Regions from separate parts of the Peribacillus sp. V2I11 genome, predicted to be linked through region 2. Evidence: riboswitches for the same ligand, from Rfam matches in the RefSeq annotation. Region 2 holds a riboswitch; the other holds the start of a gene.
The links. A riboswitch is a leader RNA that binds a small molecule or an ion and turns the genes downstream of it on or off. The one in region 2 is predicted to bind S-adenosylmethionine.
Positions count from the first base shown of each region.

Region 1 (12,061 bases), 410 kb from region 2:
GTATCCGAAGCGAAGAACTCTTGATTCCCAATTTCGGGTTTGGCATGAATGGCTTGACTTGTTTCAATATATAATTCGGAATGAAGGTCGATATGATCTTCAATGATCTGCTTATGCTGCTTCAGCACTAATTCTCTCGCCATACTCTGATCTCCCCTTTTTCTTGAATCGATCTATTTGTTCTCACCTTTACTTTTCATTAGCTGGCTTTGTCCATGCATCCTGGTAATTCACTAATTCATCTACGGAAACATATGCAGGAATGGTGTTTCCTTTAAACGTTTTTTCAATGAATGCCTCCACTTTTTTCGATTGATAAAGCTCCACTAATTTTTGCAGCTCAGGACGATCGGCATTTCCCTTTTTAACTGCAATGATATTAATATATGGTTTCGCGGTTTTGCTTTCATGGAATAATGCATCTTTCAAAGTAAGGCCTGCTTCGACGGCAAAGTTATTATTAATGGCTGAAGCATCGGCATCGTCCAATAGACGCGGGGTATTGCCGGCAGCAACAGGTTGGATTTTCAAGTTTTTCGGATTTTCCTTAATGATTTCCAATGATCCCGATCCATTGAATTCCTCTTTCAATGTAATCAATCCAGCTTCTTGAAGAAGGAGTAATGCACGGCCAAAGTTTGTTGCTTCATTCGGAACGGCTATCGTGGCACCATCTGGAAGATCCTTCAGATCTTTGTGTTTTTTCGAATAAAGGCCCATAGGTGCAATGACAGTCGACCCGATGGCCTCTAATTTCAGATTTTGATCTTGAACGAATTCATCGAAGTAAGCGACCGTTTGGAATGAATTGGCATCAATTTCCCCTTCACTTAAGGCAAGGTTCGGTTGGATATAATCATTGAAAGTGACCAGTTCAATATTCAGTCCCTCTTCTTTCGCCAAATCGACAATGTATTCCCATGTTCTCGTATCCCCGCTGCTGACACCGACTTTCACTGTTTTCACATCATCCGAACCGCCTGATGCACCCTCTTCCTTCCCGCATGCTGCAGCCACGATGGCCAATGCCAATACCATGATCGTTAATAAGATTTTCTTCATTTCTCCTACCTCCTGTTATTTTTATCTTCTTCTGATTTTTCTTGAAACGAAATTCCCGGTGGATTGCAATAATTGAACGATGATCACGAGTGCCGCCACTGTGACGACCATCGTCATCGTATCGAACCTTTGATAACCGTAAGCCAAAGCCAGATCTCCGACCCCGCCTGCACCGACGGCACCTGCCATGGCCGTAGATCCAACAAGCCCGATTGTCGCTGTTGTAAATGTAAGGATCAACGAACTAAGTCCCTCGGGAATCAAAAAGCGATAAATGATTTGCCATGTCGTCGCCCCCATCGCCTGTGCTGCCTCGATGATGCCTTTGTCCACTTCCAACAGGGAGTTCTCCACAAGCCGGGCAATATAAGGAGCCGCGTAAAAGATTAGCGGAACAATGGCCGCATTCGTTCCGATCGCACTGCCGACAATCATTCTGGTAAACGGAATAAGTGCTACAAGCAAGATGATGAAAGGAACCGACCGTAATATATTGATGACGGGGTTCAATACATTGAAGATCCATTTATTCTCCAGGATGTGACCCTTTCTTGTAATGACAAGCAGGATGCCGAGCGGAAGCCCAATCAATCCGGAAAATACCAATGAGATGGCTACCATATAAAGTGTGTCACCGAAAGCTGTCGACAGCTGATCTGCCGTTATTTCCATTCCCCAAAGCGTATTACCCATTTATCTGCACCTCCTGGACGAGAATCCCCTCATCTTTAATATATTGATAAGCCTTGTCCACCTCATTTTTGTTCCCGGTCACTTCAATGATCAAATTCCCGAAAGGCGTTTCCTGGATTTCAGAAATATTGGCTGATAAAACACTTAAATGAACATCATATTTCTTCGAGATCGTTGAAAGTAAAGGAGTACCCGAAGTAGTCCCAATAAAATTAATTTTCCAAATAATCGGAATGTGGGACCCTATGCCTTTTAAGAAACTTTGTGGAATCTCATCATGTATGACCGTTCTCACGAAGTTTTTTGCAATATCCGTTTGCGGTTTGGCAAAAACTTCGAAAACCGAACCTTGTTCAACGACGCATCCGCCCTCCATGACCGCTACCTTATTGCAAATTTCCCTGATGACAGACATCTCATGAGTGATTAGCAGAATGGTAATATTGTATTCTTTATTAATTTTCTTTAAGAGCTGCAGAACTGCACTCGTTGTTTGTGGATCCAATGCAGATGTAGCTTCATCACACAATAAGATTGATGGATTGGTAGCCAATGCTCTTGCAATGCCGATCCGCTGCTTTTGACCGCCGGATAATTGTTCCGGATAACTCTTTGCTTTGCTTGATAAGCCAACGAACTCCAACAGCTCGGCTACCCGCTTTTTGATTTCTTTAGCCGGAGTTCCCGATAAAATCAGCGGCATGGCGATATTATCAAAAACGGTCTTTGAATTCAGCAAATTGAAATGCTGAAAGATCATCCCGATTTTTTTCTTTTCTGCCCGTAATTCCTTCGGGTTCAATTTGGTTAAATCCTTGCCCCCAACAATCACCTGTCCATCTGAAGGATGTTCAAGCAAATTGACCAACCTGATCAACGTACTCTTCCCGGCCCCGCTGTAACCGACTACACCGAATATATCCCCCTTTTCCACTGTCAAATTAATGCCCTTCAAAGCCTCAACAGTCTGTTTCTTTGTTTGATAAACCTTTTTAACATTTTGAAACTCAATCATCCAATCTCCCCCCATGCTGTTTATTTGTACGAATTCATTATCCAGAGAGAAGAGCTTTGCAAAGTTTCATAATGATAGGGTTAAATTCTGCGAAATTTACGAGTAACTGCGTGAAACTCACGAGTAACTACGCCAAACTCACGAGTAAATCTGCGAAACTCACGAGTAACTGCTCAAAGCTCACGAGTTTATGATCACAATTACGAGTACTGCTCGAATTTCACGAGCAATTGCGCGAAACTCATGAGTAACTGCACCCATTCTCCAAATAACCATATACATTTTGAATAAACAAAAGAGGCCTCTTCCGTCATCAGACAGAAGAGGCCTCTTTTAGACATAAAAAAGAGTAAACTCTTAAATTAATTATCTAAGGAAAGCTCCTTCTTATCTTTCAAACTTTCGTCCGTTGGAATTAGCACAGTATTTTTACAAAGTAAAAACCCGCTGCCGAGGTATCATAGGGCCAAGTCCCTCCACATCTCTTGATAAGAATTAACGTTATATTTAATTATGTCCTTCACTATATATTCAATTTTCTCTAAAGTCAACCATATATTTCATTGTTCTAAATATTTTCACAGTATAGTGAATTGACACTTTTTTAATTATATTAATATAATTTATACTTCTATTTCATAATGATTTGCTCATTCTCCATACAGGGTATTTTTCATTTTCTTCGCTTATCTTCAACATGCCTGAACTCGTATATAAACGAATCGCCCTTTGATTATCCGGAGAAACCCTTAAATGATATTCGGATACATTGAATTGCCTGAAAAAGTTTTCTGCGTAGCGAACCAATTCCTTGCCAAGGCCTTTACTCCGGAATTCGGGAATAAGATAAAATAGATTCACATAGCCGATTTCAGTTCCTTCATACTCCCGAATTTGAAGTTCCATTTGTCCAATCGGTTCTTGGTCCTTTTCAATGATCACTTGTCCATCCGGAAATTTGCGGACCCTTTCTTTCATTCTTTGCAGATATGTATTTTCATCTCCAAAACCATCTTCAGATCCAAAACTTACAACAAAAGAATCTTTCCTGAATTTAATGATAATATCTTTATCTTTGTCCGTATCAATGGTCCGAAAGATCAGCTTCATCCACCCCTATCATTTTAGTGAAATAGTTTTCAAATAGGTAAAACTCATTTCACTTACGATCTTTTATGATATTTCACTATCAGGGCTTAAAGAGGCCCTTTCGTTTTTGTGCCTTGATGAAAAAACATTTGCCATCTTCCATTCGTACATTTCCAGATTGAACTCCTTAGGGTATGTTCCACTTTATCTTCATCAAAAATCCGGTACGTGGTTAACACGGTATCATCAGACAATTGATGCATATCAAATTGACTTAGTGTCATTTTAACCGCTGCGGCCCCCTCTTGCCCCAAAAAATCGCTTTTAGACCATATGTTACCCGAACTGCCGAACTCGAAGAAATCATCTTTCAATAATGATGAAAGCTCTTTTGGAGATGTACGGACTTCAGATTTTAACAATTTCTCCTCCAGTTGATGCAAATGCTCCTTTAACACTGAAGATTCACTTTCCATTCATCTTGTCCTCCTTTTACCATTAACGGAAACAACCTTTCAGCACCTGTAATACCTCAATTGATGAACTTATGCAATTCATTAATCTCTATGTTAGTATGTCTTTTGAATGATTTTGGAAAACCTAAATTATAGCTATCATCTATTATTTCCTTAAATATTTCCAAATCATTTTTTTCAATAATATATCTAATTCCATAATGAGATTGGGCATATAACTCTTTATGTTTTCTTCTTTGCTTTGCCCAATCTTCCCTGCTCTTCAACAATTCAAAATTAATTACTTCAGATAATGGGTCCGTAGCCTCAACTCCATCCATGGTAACTGCAACGTACTCGGCTAATCCTTCATCAAACCATTTCGGAACGTCTTTAATTTTATTTTCCTTAAGATATTTAGCCAAAAAATAATGTGTATACTCGTGGCGTAAATCTTTTCTAAAGAACCATTCATCTGCTTCTCTATTAAGGGAATCGGGTTATTCCAAGGCTATTAAATTATAATTATTATCAAAAAAAGCTCCGATATTTTCTAATTCACCATACTTTTGTAATTCCTCTAATTGCTCAAATATCACTATATTTAACCCGACATTTGGATCTATCTTCCCAAAAATATTAGATAACTCTTTATTAAGATTCGTTATCTCATTAATGATTAGATTATTCAATTCATTATTTTTCGAATTGAAAATTTTCAACTCATCAAAAGACTGGTGTACTTCACTTTTTAACAGTGCTTCCGTTCTATTTTTTTTTGATAATATATGATAAATACTTACCAAAATAATGGATCTAGGTCAATATTTGGGATAATAGTTTTTTTAAGGATACTTTATTACCCCTTAATATAAACAATTTCACATAGTATATCGGTTTATTGTAAAGGGTCTTTAGTAAACCTTTTTACATTGTTCCCAACCTTATTACTGTATTAAAAGAAGAAATTCTACAAATGAGGAATATGCTAAGAAAGCAGATACCTACTGTGATAAGTGACAAGTTATTTAAAGTAACCCCACTTCTTAATATCAATCTATTCCTTGTATCCCCTCCTTTTATATTTGCGTTTTCTGTTGAATTGGTAAATAACCTAATAATCCTTTGAACCCAAAACCCTTTTATTCCGTCCTACAACCGATTAATTCGTCCTCCACCCCATTCCCGGCCCTTCATTGAATCCATAAAAAAAAGCAGCTGCAAATGGCAGCTCCTTCTTCTGTGCATACGTTTGTTTTCCCATCATGGTTATCGTGATAGGGTACCTTGCAGACGATTCGTTTCGGCGATTACTTTTTCTTCATCGATCGTTAAGCAGCGGCCATCTTTCACGACCATTTTGCCATCAATGTATACATCACATACATCATTTCCGCGTGCTGCATAAAGCAGGTGCGAATAGGCTTCACTCAGCGGCTGCAGATGTTCTTTGTCATATGGGTAAATGGTGATGAAATCTGCTTTTTTACCAGCTTCCAGTGACCCTGTATGGCCCATGCCAATGGCTTCGGCGCCCATTCTAGTGGCCATGGCGAGTGCTGTTTGTGCCGGGAATTTAGTGGCATCCTTATACATTCCTTTTTGCAGTAATGCAGCGGTCCTCATTTCTTCAAACATATCGAAGTTGTTATTGGAGGCGACGCCATCTGTTGCTACTCCCACTTTAATGCCTGCATCAAGAAGGCTGACGACATCGGCAATTCCAGATCCGAGCTTCAGGTTACTGATTGGATTATGGGCAACGCGAACATCGTGCTGTTTTAGTATCGCCCGCTCTTCATCGTTGAGAACCACACCATGTGCCATCACGGTAGGCTGATCGAACAGTCCTAGACGGCGAAGGTGCTCGACAGGACGGGATCCGTAAACTTTTTCGATGTCGAGGATTTCAAAGTCCGTTTCCGATACGTGAATGTGCACCATCAAATCATTCTCTTTTGCAATCCGTGCACTTTCCATAATCGCTTCAGGTGTACAGGCATATGGGCTATGTGGTGCAACCATGGTAGTCATGCGGCCATCGGCAAACGTTTTATAGTTTTTTGAAAATTGCTCAGCCCCCATGAGGTTCGCTTTTTGGTCTTTTTCGGTACCCAAGCTGAAGATCGTGTAGGAAAAGGCTCCGCGCATTCCTGTTTCGCCTATCGTCTCCATGACAGCACCTGCATCTATTCCATTAGGATTAAACATATCCGAAAATGTCGTGGTTCCTGATTTCATCATTTCCATAATGCCAAGCTGAGAGCTTACAGAGGCGATTTCCGTTGTAAACTGGCTTTCAATCGGCCATATTTTCGTTTCAAGCCATGGCTTCAGCAGCATATCGTCCCCGATACCGCGTAAAAGGGTCATTACAATATGCGAATGGGCATTCACAAGACCTGGCATAATCCATTTCCCGCCAAGGTTGACCACTTGATCTGCATCTGCCAATTGTTGTTCATCATGCTGGCCGATGTAAGATATGGTATGATCTTGTACAATCATCATGCCGTTTTCAAAGATTCGATTTTCCTTATCCATAGTAAAAAATGTAGCATTCACATATATTGTTTTCATAAGTATTCCTCCAAAGTCGTATCATGTATCAACATGTTCTATTCCGCATTCTAAACTAGCACCTTACAGGTAATCAAGTAATTCCATATTATCAGGGGCCATTTCCATTTACCTTAGGAACCTATTGGAAGAGCTCCAAGATGAATGCTTCATCCGTTCAATCAGCAAACCACATAGTGGATGCATTGCAAAATCAGTTGTTTAAAAAAAGCTTCCCTCTATTGCTCTCATTGGTTTCGGTTACAATAATGGCTTCTTGCACATCTTGAAGGCTGTAGTAGGAATCCGGCATCATGAACTTCAACCTTTCATCATTAATGAACCCCATCAATAGGTGAAACGTTTCATGCCAAGTTTGAACGGAAGCCTGCTGATTCCAATGCCGAAGATGAAACATGTCAACATTCACTTTTGTCCTTTGTGAAATTTTCGCCCAATTAACAGACTGTCCTGATAAAAGGCCAATCGTTAATAAGGTGCCATTAGGCCGAACGCAATAAGCTAGCTCTGAACCATCGATGCCGCCCACTGAATCTATGGCCGCTTTCGCCCCGCGCCCATTCGTCCATTCCATCACTGTATCACACAATGATGATCGGGACGTATCGATCACATATGACGCACCAAGTTTAAGCAGTTTTTCCGTATACTTATTGTTTCTCGTTACAGCAATCAGCTTAAATCCAAGAATCTTGGATAACTGGGTAAAGATACGGCCAATGGAAGATCCGCAAGCATTTACGAGTAATACATCATCCGGTTTCAATGCTAATACTTCTGTACAGATTAACCATGCGGTTATCGGATTTATATATAATTGCGCTGCTATATAATCCTCGATCGAATCGGGAATGACGATGGCCAGTTCCGCAGATGTTTTAACATATTCCTGCCAGGTCCCTTCACCGCGCAAAGGCAGAACACGCTTGCCTATCAGCTCTTTCGAAACCGATGGACCCACCTCTTCCACAATGCCGACCCCTTCATAACCAGGTATGGAAGGCAAGGGAATTCGGTGGGAATATGCACCGCGAATGGGCAGCAAGTCAGACGGATTAATGGGACGTGTGGTCATCCGAACGAGGACCTCCCCCTCGGAAGGTTTTTGAATACATTTATTTTCAACGTTTAAAACCTTTTGCGGATTCCCAAACTCATAGAATTTAACACATTTGGCTTCCAAGATAATAAGTCTCCTTTATTGTATAAGTCTATCTATTTTATCATTTAACTGTGGATTTATTTTATGATGATTGTGGTTCTCCACGTTTTAATCCCTCAAAATTTGTCATTAAGAATCTTTCCGAGCATATAGTTTATAAAACTTTTGTTTATTCAAGTACAAGGGGTGAAGAGATTGAATAACGTAGGAAAAAATGATTTTGTATCTGGGTTTGTACCACATCATAATCATGGATCTGTTGATTATACTTCCATAGCGGACGACCATGTCCATCAATGTTTGGATGTAACATCCCCCCCAATTCCATCACAAGAGGGAGGACATATTCATTATACTGAAGGATATGTGTTATTTGAGGATGGACATTCCCATTATTATAAGGCATATTCAGGACCACCCATTCCGGTTGGAAATGGAATGCACGTTCATTATTATGATTTTTACACAACGGAAGATGATGGGCATAGACATAGAATTAAAGGGGTCGATCAACCTGCTCCAGGAAATAAATAAGAACAAAAAAGCATCAGGGGGATGGGAAATCCCCCTGATGTTTTCTTGCCTCCGATAGACTCTAGATGCATCTCTACCTTTATTAGAAATAGTTTTTCTAATGATCTTGAGATAAACCAATTGGAATGCAAAGAGGCGTTTGATCAACAGGATTTTCAATAATACAGCATTCCAGCCTGAAGACGTCCTTGATCATCTCTTTTGTAAAGACCGTTTCAGGCGGTCCCTCTTTATAGATCTTTCCCTTAACGATGCTAATCAGATGATCGGCATACTGTGCCGCTTGATTCAAATCATGCAGAACCATGACAATCGTGCGCCCATAAGTTACGTTTAAATCGCGCAGTAATTCCAATATTTCAATTTGGTGTGCTAAGTCTAGATAGGTTGTAGGTTCATCTAACAGTAAAAGATCTGTTTCTTGCACCAAAGCCATCGAAATCCATGCCCTTTGCCTTTGTCCTCCGGATAATGCATCCAATGTCCGATCAGCAAATTCCGTCATTTTTGTTGCTGATAATGCACGGTCGACAATAGCATGATCTTCTGGGGTTTGTCTGGAAAATAAGCCTTTGTGCGGATGCCTGCCATAATAGCATAGTTCTTTAACGGTTATATCTTCAGGAGCTTCCGGAGCTTGGGGTAAGATAGCCAATTTCTTTGCCACTTCCTTGGAAGATTGATGATGAATAGCTTTTCCATCTAAATAGATCGTGCCTTGCTGAGGTATTAATAATCTAGCTAGAGAACGTAGAATGGTAGATTTGCCACAACCATTGGAACCAATGATTATACTGATCTTACCTTCAGGAATTTCTAAATCGATATTATCAATGATTTGAGTTGAGCCATAAGAGAGAGAAAGATGCTCTGCTGATAATGTTGTCATGATCGCCAGCCTTCCTTATGTTATTTTTCGTTCACGACGTAATAGGTATAAAAAATATGGCACTCCAATCACCGCAGTGATAATTCCGGCGGGTATTTCTATTGGAGGGAATAATCCTCTTCCCAGGCTATCGGCAACGAGTAGAAAGATAGAACCAAAAAGAGCAGAAGCAGGAAGTAAAACCTTGAATTTTGACCCTACCACTCTCCGGGCAATATGTGGGGCAATTAAACCAATAAACCCGATGGAACCAACCGCTGCTACACAGACTCCGATTAAAATGACAGAAACACCCAGTAAAATATAACGCAGTAATTTTGATCTTTCACCGAGACCTGTGGCTATTTCGTCTCCAAGGCTCAGTACATCCATTTTAGAAGTTAATGCAATCAATACCGGGACAAGAACAAGACATGGAAGCAAAATGAATACTTGATCCCATCCTCTTCCCCATAGACTGCCTGTCAACCAGAGCAGTGTCGTATTTACATCATCCGGGAACTTGACCATGAAATACTCTATCCCCGCTTGACATATTGCCCCTAAAGCAATTCCCACCAAAGCTATTGTATTTGGTTGAGCTCCTTTTTTATAAACGAATATCATCAAAATTGCCGCCATGACCGCCGCTCCGATAAAAGCTGAAAGGGGCAGTATGATAATGGGCGATTGCGGAAATAAAACAATGACGATAACAGCTGCCAAACCGGCCCCTTTTGTTACCCCAATCACATCTGGGGAAGCCAATGGATTTCTAAGGACTCCTTGCAGAATGGCTCCAGCCGTTGCCAATCCGGCCCCCACTATCACGGCAATTAAAATACGCGGTATGCGATAGTTGTGCAGAATGAATGCTTGACTTTGCATGCCATTTCCAAGGAAATTTTGGATAATTTCTAAAGGTGAGATATAAATGGCCCCTAATCCCAGGCTCACCATTGTTAAAATCAGCATGGTAACCGTCAGCAATAGGAGAATAGAATAAAGGTGCAAAGTTGATTTCAACCCAAATGTCCGTTTTAGTTTCATTGCTTGATATTCCTCCCTCTCTTCGCTAAATAAAGGAAGAATGGCGCACCGATTATAGCTGTTACGATGCCTACCGGCGATTCAAAAGGATAAGCGATAAACCGGGCGAGCATATCTGCGTAAACTAAAAGTAAAGCGCCGAATAATGCAGAAAAAGGGATGATTCTTCGATAATCCCCGCCCACCAGTCTCCTGACGATATGAGGAACGATCAAACCTACAAAGCCCACTGGGCCTGCGACGGCAACCGAAGATCCTGCCAAAATGATCACCAATATTCCTGCTAAAATACGGATTCGGTACACCCGTTGCCCAAGTCCTTGCGCCATATTTTCTCCTAAGACAAGGATAGAAACAGATCGAGAGAACAAGACAGCGACAACTAGCCCAAAAAAAGACCAAGGAAGAATCATGTTAACATGTGCCCATGTTTTCCCATTAATGGACCCGACTAACCAATAGAGCACATCTTTCGCTTGTTCATTAAAGATGATCATGCCTTGCGTTAAAGAAGATAAGAAAAAGTGAACAGCCATTCCAGCCAATGCCAGCTTTACTTGGGTCATTCCCCCTCCCGAAGCAAAAGAATAGACTGCCATCCCTCCCACTGCTGCACCAATGAATGCCACGCAAACTAGAGAAACGGAAGAAAGGTTAGGAAAGAAAACAAAAGCTGACACAATAAAAAATGAGGCACCTGCATTAACACCAAACACTTGTGGGGAAGCTAATGAATTCCGGGTAATGGCCTGCATGAGAGCACCCGCCACCGCTAAATTGGCACCGACCAATGCTCCAACTAAAGCCCGGGGTAAACGTAGGGTCCTTATAATAGTCTGTTCCTTGGACGAGTCGACCTCAAAAAAGGACTTCAAAACCATTGATGCATCTATATCGGCCGCTCCCACAGATATACTCGCCATGACTCCTAAAATTAGCAAAACGATTCCAGCTATAGCGGTACATAACACGTTCATTTTACTTCTAACTACAGTTTCCATTGACTATACAACACACTTCCTAACTAAATTTAAACCTAATGGAAAGCGAAGTAAGAATTAGATCTCTTACTTCGCTTTTGTTCCTTATTCTTCACCAAGCATGTTTAAAGTGTCTTTAGCAATGGCCTCTGCGGATACAACACCACGGTATCTCGTCCATAAATCTCGATCGACACTATACACTTGTCCGTTTTTCACAGCCTTCAGGTCTTTCCAAAGAGGATTGTCTTTCCACTCATCAGTAAGTAACTTTCCCTCATTGTTCGCCAAAAGCAGCACATCCGGATTGATCTCGACAAGCTGCTCCAGATTCATCTCGGCATGTGGCTGTTCCTGCTGAATCGCATTTTTCAATCCCATGCGTTCAAGCAATTCCCCATCATAAGAAGAAGAAGTATGAGCTTGGAATGAAGTATCCCGTACAACTGCAGGTAAAACCGTCATATTTGAATCAACAGTAAGTTTCGCTTTAAGTTCTTTAATCGTTTTTTCATGCTCGCTCAATCTTTTTTCTGCAGCACCTTCCTGATTTACTGCCTTTGCAATCGTTTT
Region 1 is NZ_JAUSYW010000001.1:3,356,230-3,368,290, reverse strand. Features, by position in the region: gene QFZ73_RS16430 (M20 family metallopeptidase) at 1-143, opposite strand, end outside; gene QFZ73_RS16425 (MetQ/NlpA family ABC transporter substrate-binding protein) at 190-1,062, opposite strand; gene QFZ73_RS16420 (methionine ABC transporter permease) at 1,084-1,734, opposite strand; gene QFZ73_RS16415 (methionine ABC transporter ATP-binding protein) at 1,748-2,770, opposite strand; SAM riboswitch class I at 3,155-3,265, opposite strand; gene QFZ73_RS16410 (GNAT family N-acetyltransferase) at 3,407-3,880, opposite strand; gene QFZ73_RS16405 (nuclear transport factor 2 family protein) at 3,967-4,335, opposite strand; partial or broken gene QFZ73_RS16400 (hypothetical protein) at 4,392-4,757, opposite strand; gene QFZ73_RS16395 (hypothetical protein) at 4,815-5,120, opposite strand; gene QFZ73_RS16390 (amidohydrolase family protein) at 5,584-6,894, opposite strand; gene QFZ73_RS16385 (zinc-dependent alcohol dehydrogenase family protein) at 7,088-8,077, opposite strand; gene QFZ73_RS16380 (YmaF family protein) at 8,252-8,590, shown strand; gene QFZ73_RS16375 (ABC transporter ATP-binding protein) at 8,688-9,479, opposite strand; gene QFZ73_RS16370 (FecCD family ABC transporter permease) at 9,495-10,508, opposite strand; gene QFZ73_RS16365 (FecCD family ABC transporter permease) at 10,505-11,509, opposite strand; gene QFZ73_RS16360 (ABC transporter substrate-binding protein) at 11,594-12,061, opposite strand, start outside.
Region 1: another riboswitch for S-adenosylmethionine. It lies ahead of QFZ73_RS16415 (methionine ABC transporter ATP-binding protein); the one in region 2 lies ahead of metK (methionine adenosyltransferase).

Region 2 (12,061 bases):
TTCTGGTCAAACGACATACCCTAATATCTTTAAACGGTTTTCAACAAAACTCAACGCATATTGGAATACATCATCACGTTCTGGTTCGTTGAAGATTTCATGATAAAGCTTCGGCCATTCCTTATATTGCTTTTCACTGGCCAAGTTATAATTAAACCACTCACGAACCGCCTTCTTATTCACGATTCGGTCATCTCCGCCCTGCATGACCAAAAGCGGCACATCCTGAAATTCGGGAATCTCTTCAAAAGCATCCTTCATCGACTGCGCAAGCTCGCGATACCAGCGAATCGAAACCTTTGTGATATATAATGTATCGTTTCTATCGGATTCACGAATTTCCGCACTTCTCGTCGCCATTTCAGGTGTCAATCCGGAATCTACCCTGAACTTAGGCATCACGATGTTCAAACCATGCGAGATGGTTGTCAGGAACTTCCGCGGCTTCGTCACGAGGCCCAAGCATGGAGAAGAAAGTATCACCCCTGCAATGTCCCATTCCTCTTCCTGAAGAAGGCGTATCGAAATCAAACCACCCATGCTGTGTCCAAGTAAAAAGACCGGCAACGAATATTCGTAAGCCTCTTCTATCCAGCTTTTCACTTCGTCCAAATACTCATCAAAGGAATCGATATGTCCCCGGTAGGCGCGAGTTGTCATACCCTGCCCAGGAAGGTCGCCCATGACGACATGGTATCCAGCTGAAAGCCACATTTGTGTTACCCACTTATAACGTCCGTGATGTTCCATTGCCCCATGAATGATGACAATGACGCCCTTTGCGTCTCCTTCTGTCTCCCATTTCCACATTCGAAATCCCCCTTTCACTTTTCACTTGTTGTGTACGATCCATGATAGTTAAAATAATATATATGAATTATAACCATATTCGTGATTTTCGACAAAAAAGAAATCTAACAAGTTGTACATTGCTATTATAAATAGCCAAGTGTATTTGCATACGGTATATTAAAATAATACATAAAAACATTCACTTCGGAAAGGAAATGATTGAAAATGATTATTTATCCGTATAAAGGCAAAGAACCTGAAATTGCTGAAAGCGCTTATATTGCTGAAAATGCTGTCGTGACTGGCGATGTCAAAATTGGCGACGAAACATCAATTTGGTTCAATTCCGTCATTCGCGGTGATGTATCCCCAACCATCATCGGGAAAAAAGTCAGTATACAGGATAACAGCATCCTGCACCAAAGCCCAAATAATCCATTGATCATCGAGGATGAAGTAACCATTGGCCATCAGGTCATTTTACATAGCTGTAAAGTCCGTAAAGGAGCTTTGATCGGCATGGGATCGATTGTACTTGATGAAGCCGAAATCGGCGAAGGGGCCTTCATCGGTGCCGGCAGTCTCGTTCCCCAAGGTAAAGTCATTCCGCCGAACATGTTGGCATTCGGACGCCCAGCTAAAGTCATTCGCGAAATCAACGAAGAAGATCGCCAGGATATGGAACGCATCGTACGTGAATACGCCGAAAAAGGACAATACTATAAAACGGTGGAACGAATTAAGTAACTCACGAGTAATTGACTGAAAGTTACGGGTATTGTACTCAAATTCACGAGTAATTGCTACAAACTCACGAGTAAACTGCTCTAACTCTCGAGTATTGCACCAACTTACGAATAATTGCTACAAACTCACGAGTATTGCACCAACTCACGAGTTAACTACTCAAACTTACGAGTAATTGACCCAAACAAACTTGTAAACGACCCTAATTCACGAGTATTGCACCTAATTTGAATTTCTTTGGGATTTCTTGAATTATTCCCGCTGATGGTAAAATTAATCCATAAAAAAGGTGCCCCGCTAATAGCGGGACACCTTTTTTATATGGATTACGCTTGTGCTTTTAATGTTTCTGCTTTGTCCGTGCGTTCCCATGGAAGATCGACATCTGTACGGCCAAAGTGTCCGTAGGCAGCTGTTTGTTTGTAGATTGGGCGACGAAGGTCAAGCATTTTGATGATACCAGCTGGACGAAGGTCGAAGTTAGCGCGAACTAGGTCAACAAGGATTTCTTCGCTAACTGTACCAGTTCCGAACGTATCAATAGCGATCGATACAGGCTCTGCCACACCAATTGCGTATGCCAGTTGAACTTCCGCTTTGTCGGCAAGGCCGGCTGCCACGATGTTTTTCGCAACGTAACGAGCAGCGTATGCAGCAGAACGGTCAACTTTAGTAGCATCCTTACCAGAGAATGCACCGCCGCCGTGACGAGCGTATCCGCCGTAAGTATCAACGATGATTTTACGTCCAGTAAGACCAGCATCCCCTTGAGGTCCGCCAATTACGAAACGGCCAGTCGGGTTGATGAAGTACTTAGTTTCAGCATCGATCAATTCAGCTGGAACGACTGCTTTGATCACATGTTCTTTTAGATCGGCTTGAATTTGTTCAAGCGTAATTTCTGCATCGTGCTGTGTAGAGATAACGATCGTATCTACACGTACAGGAAGGTTATTCTCATCATACTCCACAGTTACCTGTGTTTTACCATCAGGGCGTAAGTAAGCAAGAGTTTCATCTTTACGAACTTGAGCCAAGCGGAATGAAAGTTTATGCGCCAATGAAATCGGAAGCGGCATAAGCTCTTCTGTTTCATTACAAGCAAATCCGAACATAAGACCTTGGTCCCCTGCACCGATTGCATCGATTTCTTCCTCTGACATGTTTCCTTCACGAGCTTCCAATGCTTTATCGACGCCAGCTGCGATATCGGCAGACTGCTCATCAATGGAACTCAACACGGCACAAGTTTCAGCATCGAAACCGTATTTCGCACGTGTGTAGCCAATTCCTTTAATCGTATCACGAACGATACGCGGAATATCCACGTAAGCGGACGTTGTAATTTCACCGGCAACAAGTACAAGACCTGTTGTTACACTAGTTTCACACGCTACACGTGCATTTGCATCCTTAGCAAGGATAGCATCTAAAATGGAATCTGAAATCTGATCACAAATTTTGTCCGGATGGCCCTCTGTAACAGATTCAGAAGTAAATAGACGTTTCTTTGACATCATATTTCCTCCTTGGAAGTTAGTATGTTGTAGGCATAAGCCTGTTTTTTACGGAACTCGTTTCCCTCATTAGTTTCAACTATAGACACAGAATTACTTATAAAAACACAAAAACCTTCCCTGGCAAATGAGGAAAGGTTTAAAATTCTGTCTTCTATCCTTTCACTCTTATCGTTCAAGGGTTTTTTACCTTGCTCAGGTTAGCACCATCACCACTATTCCTTGAAGACCTTCGCTTTATTTTCGGCGATCGATCTTGGAGTCAAGTTCAATATGGCAGGTTGCTGGGTTTCAAAGGGCCTGTCCCTCCACCAACTCGGGATAAGAGAATCCGTACAATTTAAGATATTATCTTATCTAGCTGGAATTTGTCAATGCTTTTCTAAAAAGAACATTTCCACCCAGAATGGCGGTTATTTAAAAAAACATGTTGATACAACGTCCTAGAAGGGTTTACAATGCAAAATACGAAAAGAAATGTTGTAAATTGCCATTAATAATAAAGTATTGAGCATACTAAAAGGAATGAAATCCTGACTTCCCCAATGGACATATATTGCTTACTTACTTCCTATTAAAATAAATTTTTCTTCATGAAAGTATATGCGATAATCCTGAATCGGTTCCTCCCGGATTAAAATGATTAACGCGACCAGCTGAAAATAATCACAAATTAAAAGAAATAGTATAGACTAATTAAATGAATGTGTTATACTAATTGTAATCTAAAAACTTAAACAAAGGAAGGTACCTCATATATGAATTCTGTAGATGTTTCTAATGAGTTACACCAATTATTAACAGGAAATAATGTGCAAACTCAACTTTCAGTTCCTCAATTGGTCGAAAAAGTATTAAGCAGAAATGAAGGCGTTTTAACATCAACCGGCGCGGTAAAAGCTGAAACTGGCAAATATACTGGTCGTTCACCTAAAGATAAATATATCGTGGAAGAAGCATCAGTTAAAGATAAAATTGATTGGGGTTCAGTAAACCAGCCAATTTCCGAAGATGTGTTCAATAAACTATATAATAAAGTAGTTGACTACCTAAAAGCAAAAGAAGAGATTTTTGTTTTTAAAGGTTTCGCTGGTGCAGACGAATCATCACGTCTTCCAATCCGTGTTGTTAATGAATATGCTTGGCATAACCTTTTCGCCCATACTTTGTTCATCCGTCCAAACGAAGAGGAACTAAGAGGTCACGAAGCAGAATTCACAATCCTTTCTGCACCTAACTTTAAAGCAGACCCAGAAGTGGACGGAACTACATCCGAAACTTTCATCATCGTTTCATTTGAACGCCGTACCATCCTGATCGGCGGAACGGAATATGCAGGAGAAATGAAAAAATCGATCTTCTCGATCATGAACTACTTACTTCCAGAGGCTGGAATCCTTCCAATGCATTGCTCTGCTAACGTAGGACGTGAAGGGGACGTCGCTTTATTCTTCGGACTGTCCGGTACAGGCAAAACAACTTTATCAGCAGACACTAGTCGTAAACTGATTGGCGATGACGAGCACGGCTGGTCTTCTAACGGTGTATTCAACATCGAAGGCGGCTGCTATGCGAAAACGATTAATCTTTCACGTGAAAAAGAACCACAAATTTTCGATGCGATCCGTTTCGGTGCCGTACTGGAAAATGTTGTTGTTGATCCGGATACACGCGAAGCGAACTATGATGACAGTTCATTGACTGAAAACACTCGTGCTGCATACCAAATGCAAGCGATCGATAACATCGTGAACCCAAGTATTGCAGGACACCCAAATACAATCATTTTCTTAACAGCTGATGCTTCAGGCGTTCTGCCTCCAATCAGCAAGCTTTCGAAAGAACAGGCAATGTTCCATTTCCTAAGTGGATACACTAGTAAATTGGCTGGTACTGAAAGAGGCGTAACTTCACCGGAAGCTACCTTCTCCACTTGCTTCGGTTCACCTTTCTTACCGCTTCCCGCTCAACGCTATGCTGAGATGCTTGGTGATAAAATTGACGAGCACAATGCAAAGGTATACCTTGTCAACACTGGATGGACTGGAGGAGCATACGGAACTGGAAGCCGTATGAAACTTGCTTACACTCGTGCGATGGTACAAGCGGCACTTGAAGGTGAATTAGCGAACATCGAAACGATCAAAGATGAAATCTTTGGTTTGGATATTCCTCTTCATGTTCCTGGAGTTCCTGACGAAGTGCTTCAACCTATTAAGACTTGGGCAGATCCTGCCGCTTATAAACAAGCAGCAACAGCCCTTGCCGCTCAATTCCGTGCAAACTTCAAGAAATTCGGCAGTGTTCCAAGTGAAATCGAAGAACTTGGCGGACCGACAGCTCAATAAATTATACACAAAAGGACCAAGCTCTTGCTTGGTCCTTTCAGTTTATCGACAAGAAATGTCTCTTCCCGAAACATGATTTTAAACCAAGACCAGGTTATCCTTCATGGTTTTTTTACTGTAATCCTTATGGATTGAAGATAATGCGACACTCCTGCCGAATAACTGGCTAGCCAAGACTCCGCTAGATGCTTACGGCGAGGAGGCTTGGCAGACAGTCGGCGGAAAGGGAGCGGATTTCCGAAACGAACTGGAATGTTTTCACAGACCGAAAGGACCAAGCTCTTGCTTGGTCCTTTCTTCATTGTTTTTCTGCCCTCCGTCCCTCCTCTCCTGCCAGATCATGATATTCAAAAAGGGCACTGTCATAGTCAGCGCCCCCTTAATCCTATTCCATTATCGATGTTTGTCCAATTTTTTAGATGATCGCTTTATTCCTGGCTTTTTTCATGCCCATCGTTTTGTATTGATATATATTGCCCAGGTTGGCCACCGGGACATCGGTTTTAGTTGCATCAATGCAATTGCGTGTATCCAAAATCAATTTATTGCTCATGAGATTCGATAGCTTATCATAATCCATCTGTTTAAATTCATCATGGTCAGTCAGGACAAGTATCAAGTCCGCATCATTTACAGCGTCTTCAACTGATACGACTGGCATCTTTCCAGATTGGACATGCGGGTCATGCAAGGCTACATCCATGTTTTCCATCCCCATCAAGATATTGACGACATCAATGGCGGGACTTTCACGAATATCATCTACATTTCCTTTGTATGCAAGACCGAAAACAGCTACTTTTGGCTTCCGGATCCCCTCTAGCATCATCCTTACGCAGTTAACGATATAATAAGGCATCGATACGTTGGTATCACGGGCCAATTTAATGATTTTCGCATACTCTGGTGCCTTTGCAACGACGAAATACGGATCGACCGCTAAACAATGGCCGCCAACTCCTGGTCCTGGTTGGTGTATATTGACTCGAGGGTGTTTGTTTGCCATTGATATGACATCCAAAACATTGATGTCCAGCTCGAAACAGACTTTCGTCAGCTCATTCGCAAGGGCGATATTGACATCCCTGAAGGTGTTTTCCATCAGTTTCGACATTTCAGCCGTTTTCGCATTCGTCTGAATGATCTCCCCTTGAACGAAGGTTTTGTAAACAAGACTTCCTTTATACGAGCATGTTTCCGTTATGCCCCCGACGATACGGTTATTATGAACCAACTCTTCAAGAATCCTTCCAGGTAAAACACGTTCCGGACAATGAACGAGGAAAATGTCTTTGCCGATGGTAAGGCCCGTCCTCTCGATCATCGGTCTAATATGATCATCCATGCTTCTTGGCGCAATCGTCGATTCGATAATGATGACATTCCCTTTTTTGATAAAAGGAAGAATGTTGGAGGTTGCATCCGTGACATGAGTTAAATCACAGGATTGATGCATGTCCTTTTTATTTGGAGTAGGCACCGCGATAATGAAAACATCCGCATGTTCCGGGCTTAATGCAGCTCGGAACTTATTGGCAGAAATCACTTCTTCTAATACCTCATCCAATCCAGGTTCTTCGATATGGAGCCTGCCGCTATTCAAATTGGAAATAATCTCAGGATGGATATCCACGCCGACAACATCGACACCGTGTTTCGCAAACATTAAAGATGTTGGAAGTCCTATATAACCAAGTCCGATTGTACAAAGTTTCATATAAACCACTCCTATCTATTTTTCTGCTACACTTATATTTGTTAGGCTGTTTGATAGATTTCGATAAAGATTTCCTTCTCTTGTTTCCAATTGTATTTTTGCCGCGCCTTCAGGCAGTTATTGCTCATTTCCGCCCTTTTTTCAGGATGTTTCAATAAGTAATTGACCCCTTCGGCAATTGATTTTGGATCATGTGAATCGACACACACACCTATTTTTTCCGTATCGACAACCTTTTGAATTTCAGGAAAGCTGCAGGCAACTACAGGCACACCGCTCATCATGTATTCAAACAATTTATTTGAAGATGCGGAGTAGTGATTAAAGCAGACATTATTCAATATCTGAAAACCTAAATACGCATTTTTTGTATAATGGAGCAGCTCGTCGACCGGAACCTTCGGCAGGAACTTCACACGATGCTCCAGATTCATGTCGCTTACTTTTTTCATTAATTCATCCTTGATCCTTCCATCTCCGATAAAAACTACCGTCCCGCCCTCGATCATCGGTACAGCATCAACCAATTGCTCTAACCCTCTTCCCATTTGAACACCGCCTTGGTATAACAATATCGGTTCATTCTCCGGCAAATCGAGCAGCTCATGCAAATTCACGGCCGTACTTTCCTCAGGATTGGTTGGAATCGGATAGTTATGGACCACCTTGGGATACAGACCATATAAGTCTTCGTTATACTTAGCTCTCGTATGGTTTTCGGCAATCATTTCATCGACGAACATTAATAGGAATTTCTCCATCATCCCGTAAATTCGGCTATTATATCCCGTTCTGCTCGTTTGTACCTCATGCGAGTCATAAATCAGCTTTTTTCTTCTCAACCATTTACTGCTGATCGCTCCCTGCATGAGCGTATTCAAGTCATTCGAATGATAAAAATCATATTTCCTTTTCCGGCCATGATAGATCATTTGACCAAAAATGTAACTCCTTGTTAATAGTGTCGGCAGCTTCGTTTTAGTGATGATAAGGGTACCCATCGCAAGGAGTGCAAGGGAACCGAACAGTATTCCCGATCCCACCCAACCGTTGATCAAGTTCAAGTTCCACAATGTATTCCAGACCAATAAGGCCAATAGAACGATTTCAAACTTCTTTTTCTTCAATTTACCTACGACCCTGAGAATCCTATGAAGCGCCTCCCAGCGGTTATTCACCCTAGTGACAGAGAAACCATTTTGGTACCTCTCCTTTTTGGGCAAATCCTTGATCTTCCAGTTATGAATGGCAATTAAATCGACTTCATAACCCGCTTCAGCAAGTGCTGTGCATTCTCTTAGAACCCTCGCATCGTTCGTAAAGTGATTCCACACGAACATACATACTTTCTTCGCCATGTTGTCCTCCACTTCCGGATTTTTCAGCCTGACGCTTCCATCACATTGATGAGGCCTTTAATATTTTTAGACCATTGAAAATGTTGTTTAGCATACCGATGGCCGTTTTCCCCAAGTTCTTCACGAAGGGCTGGGTCTGAGGCCATGGTCAATATGTGCTGACAGATTTCATCAACATTCCTGCTCTCTGCCACCAACCCGCATTTCGCCTCTGAGAGCATCTTCTTGGCCCTGCCGTCCACATCACCGACAATGGGCTTTCCGACACACATATAATCGATGATTTTACCAGGCAGGACCTTATTGAAGACTTCTTTTTCAACCAAGCTCACATAGGCAATATGGGACGTTGAAACTTCATGAAGAGTCACTCTTCGATTCATCGCATTAATCATTTTAATATTAGTCAGCCCTCTAGAGCTTATCTCCTTCTCCACTTCGGATATCCGATATCCATATCCAATCATCGAGAACTCGATTTGTTTATGTTCCCTTAGCTTTTCAGCTACGGCTATCAGTTTTTTCAAGTCCTGAGCCAGTCCGATATTCCCCGCATAAACGACCTTGATTACTTTTTCCGATACGGGTGTAAGCAAAGACCTTAACGTCAGCTCATCCGCAGTAAGCGAATTAGGGATGAATTGGATGGCCTCTTCCTTGACTCCCTTTGCAACGATATAATCCCTGAAACCAGGACTATTGATGATAATAAAATCTGAATGCCGATATAACTTCCTTTCCAGGAAGAAAGCGATTTTCAAAACCCACCTATTAGTAAATACTCCTACTCCTATCAACGATTCCGGCCATAAATCCCTGACATCGGTAATGAGTTTCGCCTTCATCTTTTTCTTGGCGATCAACGCCGCCAATGTCGGGAAGATCGGCGGGGTCGTGGCAAACACGTAATCATATTTTTTTTCGAGACGGATGATTGTATAAATGAAAAGCCACATCGCTTCAAGATAATGAAGCAACCGCTTCCCCATATTGCTTGTATACCTCTTCACTTTGTCCGGTTTAATCCTGATGACATCTTCTTCAATGCTTTCTTCATCCCAAAACTTTGTATCTTGATATAAACTTTGATTAGGATAACTCGGCTTCAATGTGATGACCGTTACCTCAAATCCGTTTCTTTTCAAATGGAGATATATATTTTTCATTCTATTTCCCGCACTTCCGATTTCCGGATAAAAGTTTTGCACGATCATCAGGACACTTTTCATATTCGCCTATCACCTCTATTCTGCTTTGCTATGCTTCCTGCTTTACATTGTAAATGCCAGATATTAACTGAAGGTTAAAGAAATATAAAGTCCTCATTAACATTGTAAAAATTCTGTTAATTATTGTTTCGTTTTTATATTTCCCATGAACTACCCGTTATAATGGGGGAGACATTCAGAAGGGGAGGAAATGAGCATGCCTAAACAACGTATAAAGGTCATGACCGTATTTGGTACAAGACCAGAGGCCATCAAAATGGCACCAGTCGTTTTGGAACTGAAAAAGCATCAAGAAGAAATAGAAACCATCGTGGTGGTCACCGCCCAGCATAGGGAAATGCTCGACCAAGTCTTGCAATGTTTTCAAATAAAGCCAGATCACGATTTGGATATGATGAAGGATAGACAAACATTAGAAGAGATCACAACGCGAGGCATTGAAAAATTGAGTTCACTCATGAAAGATATAAAACCGGATATCGTCCTCGTACATGGGGATACAACGACAACTTTCATCGCGAGCCTGGCCGCGTTCTATAATAAGATACAGATTGGTCACGTTGAAGCCGGTCTTCGGACTGGTAATAAGTATTCTCCATATCCTGAAGAAATGAATAGGCAGCTGACAGGCGTCTTAGCTGATTTGCATTTTGCCCCAACAAATCAGGCGGCAGAGAATCTAATTTTGGAAAATAAAAAGAGTGATTGTATCCATATTACTGGCAATACGGCTATCGATGCCTTGAAAACAACCGTACGGAAAGACTATGAACATCCGATTCTATCTGGTTTGAATGGAGATCGTATGTTATTGATGACAGCGCACAGACGAGAAAATATCGGAAAACCAATGGAAGAAATATTCCGTTCCGTCAAACGGCTGCTTGAAGATCACACGGATATCCAAGTTGTTTTCCCACTTCATAAAAACCCAGTAGTCCGTGAAATTGCTTACCGGATTTTTGGTGAAACGGAAAAACTTCACTTAATAGAGCCACTTGAAGTGCTTGATTTTCATAATTTTGCGGCGCACGCCCATCTAATATTGACAGATTCCGGAGGGGTGCAAGAAGAAGCTCCCTCACTTGGTGTTCCTGTCCTTGTGTTACGCGATACGACAGAACGTCCGGAAGGAATCGAAGCTGGTACCCTTTTATTGGCGGGAATTGAGGAAGAACGAATTTATCAATTAGCAACAGACTTACTTACTAATGAAGAAACCTATAAAAAAATGGCGACAGCTTCCAACCCATATGGTGATGGATTCGCTTCAAAGCGGATTGTTGAAATCCTATTAACGCATTGTGGAATGAAATCCCCCCTTCCATTATGAAAAAAGTTCAAGAAAAATAAGATAATGAAAGAGGCCTGTCACGTAACGGCAGGCTTTTTCTATTCAGTCAGATTTTGAAACAGCTTCTTCCATTTCCCTTTGCCCTTTCATTACAATTAAAGCAACGAATACAATCTAATCCTAATTTGAATTTGAAAATGTTAGATCCATATGTGATAGTTTGGGTAGATTAAAGTTTCATTGAAGTCTATCGTATTAGATTGAAAACTTTAAATTGCTTGGAGGTGTGTAAATGTTCGGGGAAGATCCCAAGTGTGTTAATTGTGGCAAAGAAATTAAAGGAGACGAAGTCGTTCTTGTGAAAATGCGTCATCCAAAGCGTAAAGGGATGACTTAAATAAAGGCATTTGAAGGAAGTTTCATCCGCGAAGCTTGTTTTGATAAGGAACACTGAACTGGGCTTTCCCTCGATGGGCATGATTCCCATTCAAAGATGCAGCTAAGCCATCAGTGCCTGCATACTTTTCCCAGTGAATATACAGGAGGATAAGATTTCCCTGTCGAATTTGATAGTCATGACACGAAACAGGAGGATTAGTATGAAAAATCAAGTTACCCCCTATTTAATTTTCGATGGCCAAGCAAAGGACGCATTAGCTTTTTATGCAGAAGTATTTCAGGCAGAGGTTACCGATATGCAAACCTACGGGGAAGCTGATTTCCCTACACCTGAAGAAGCGAATGACCTTATTTTGCATGCCAAAATCAAAAAAGGCGATATGTTGATCATGGTATCTGATACGTTTCCAGGCAATCCCCTTGAAGTCGGGAATAATGTAGCGCTGGTCCTTGAATGTGAAAGCGAATCGGAAATCCAGCATTTATATGATCTTATGTGTGAAAAAGGATCATCCTTAATGGAACTGCAAGATACCTTTTGGGGAGCTAAGTATGGTAAGGTCAAGGATCAATTTGACATTCACTGGGACTTGAATTTCACAAAATGAATGTAAAAATGGCCGAAAATACGATTTGTATCCCCGGCCATTTTTATAGGAA
Region 2 is NZ_JAUSYW010000001.1:2,950,826-2,962,886, reverse strand. Features, by position in the region: gene QFZ73_RS14465 (alpha/beta hydrolase) at 7-810, opposite strand; gene QFZ73_RS14460 (gamma carbonic anhydrase) at 1,021-1,539, shown strand; gene metK (methionine adenosyltransferase) at 1,866-3,059, opposite strand; SAM riboswitch class I at 3,222-3,384, opposite strand; gene pckA (phosphoenolpyruvate carboxykinase (ATP)) at 3,815-5,404, shown strand; gene QFZ73_RS14445 (nucleotide sugar dehydrogenase) at 5,820-7,121, opposite strand; gene QFZ73_RS14440 (glycosyltransferase) at 7,163-8,479, opposite strand; gene QFZ73_RS14435 (glycosyltransferase family 4 protein) at 8,503-9,708, opposite strand; gene wecB (non-hydrolyzing UDP-N-acetylglucosamine 2-epimerase) at 9,905-11,041, shown strand; gene QFZ73_RS14420 (VOC family protein) at 11,602-12,009, shown strand.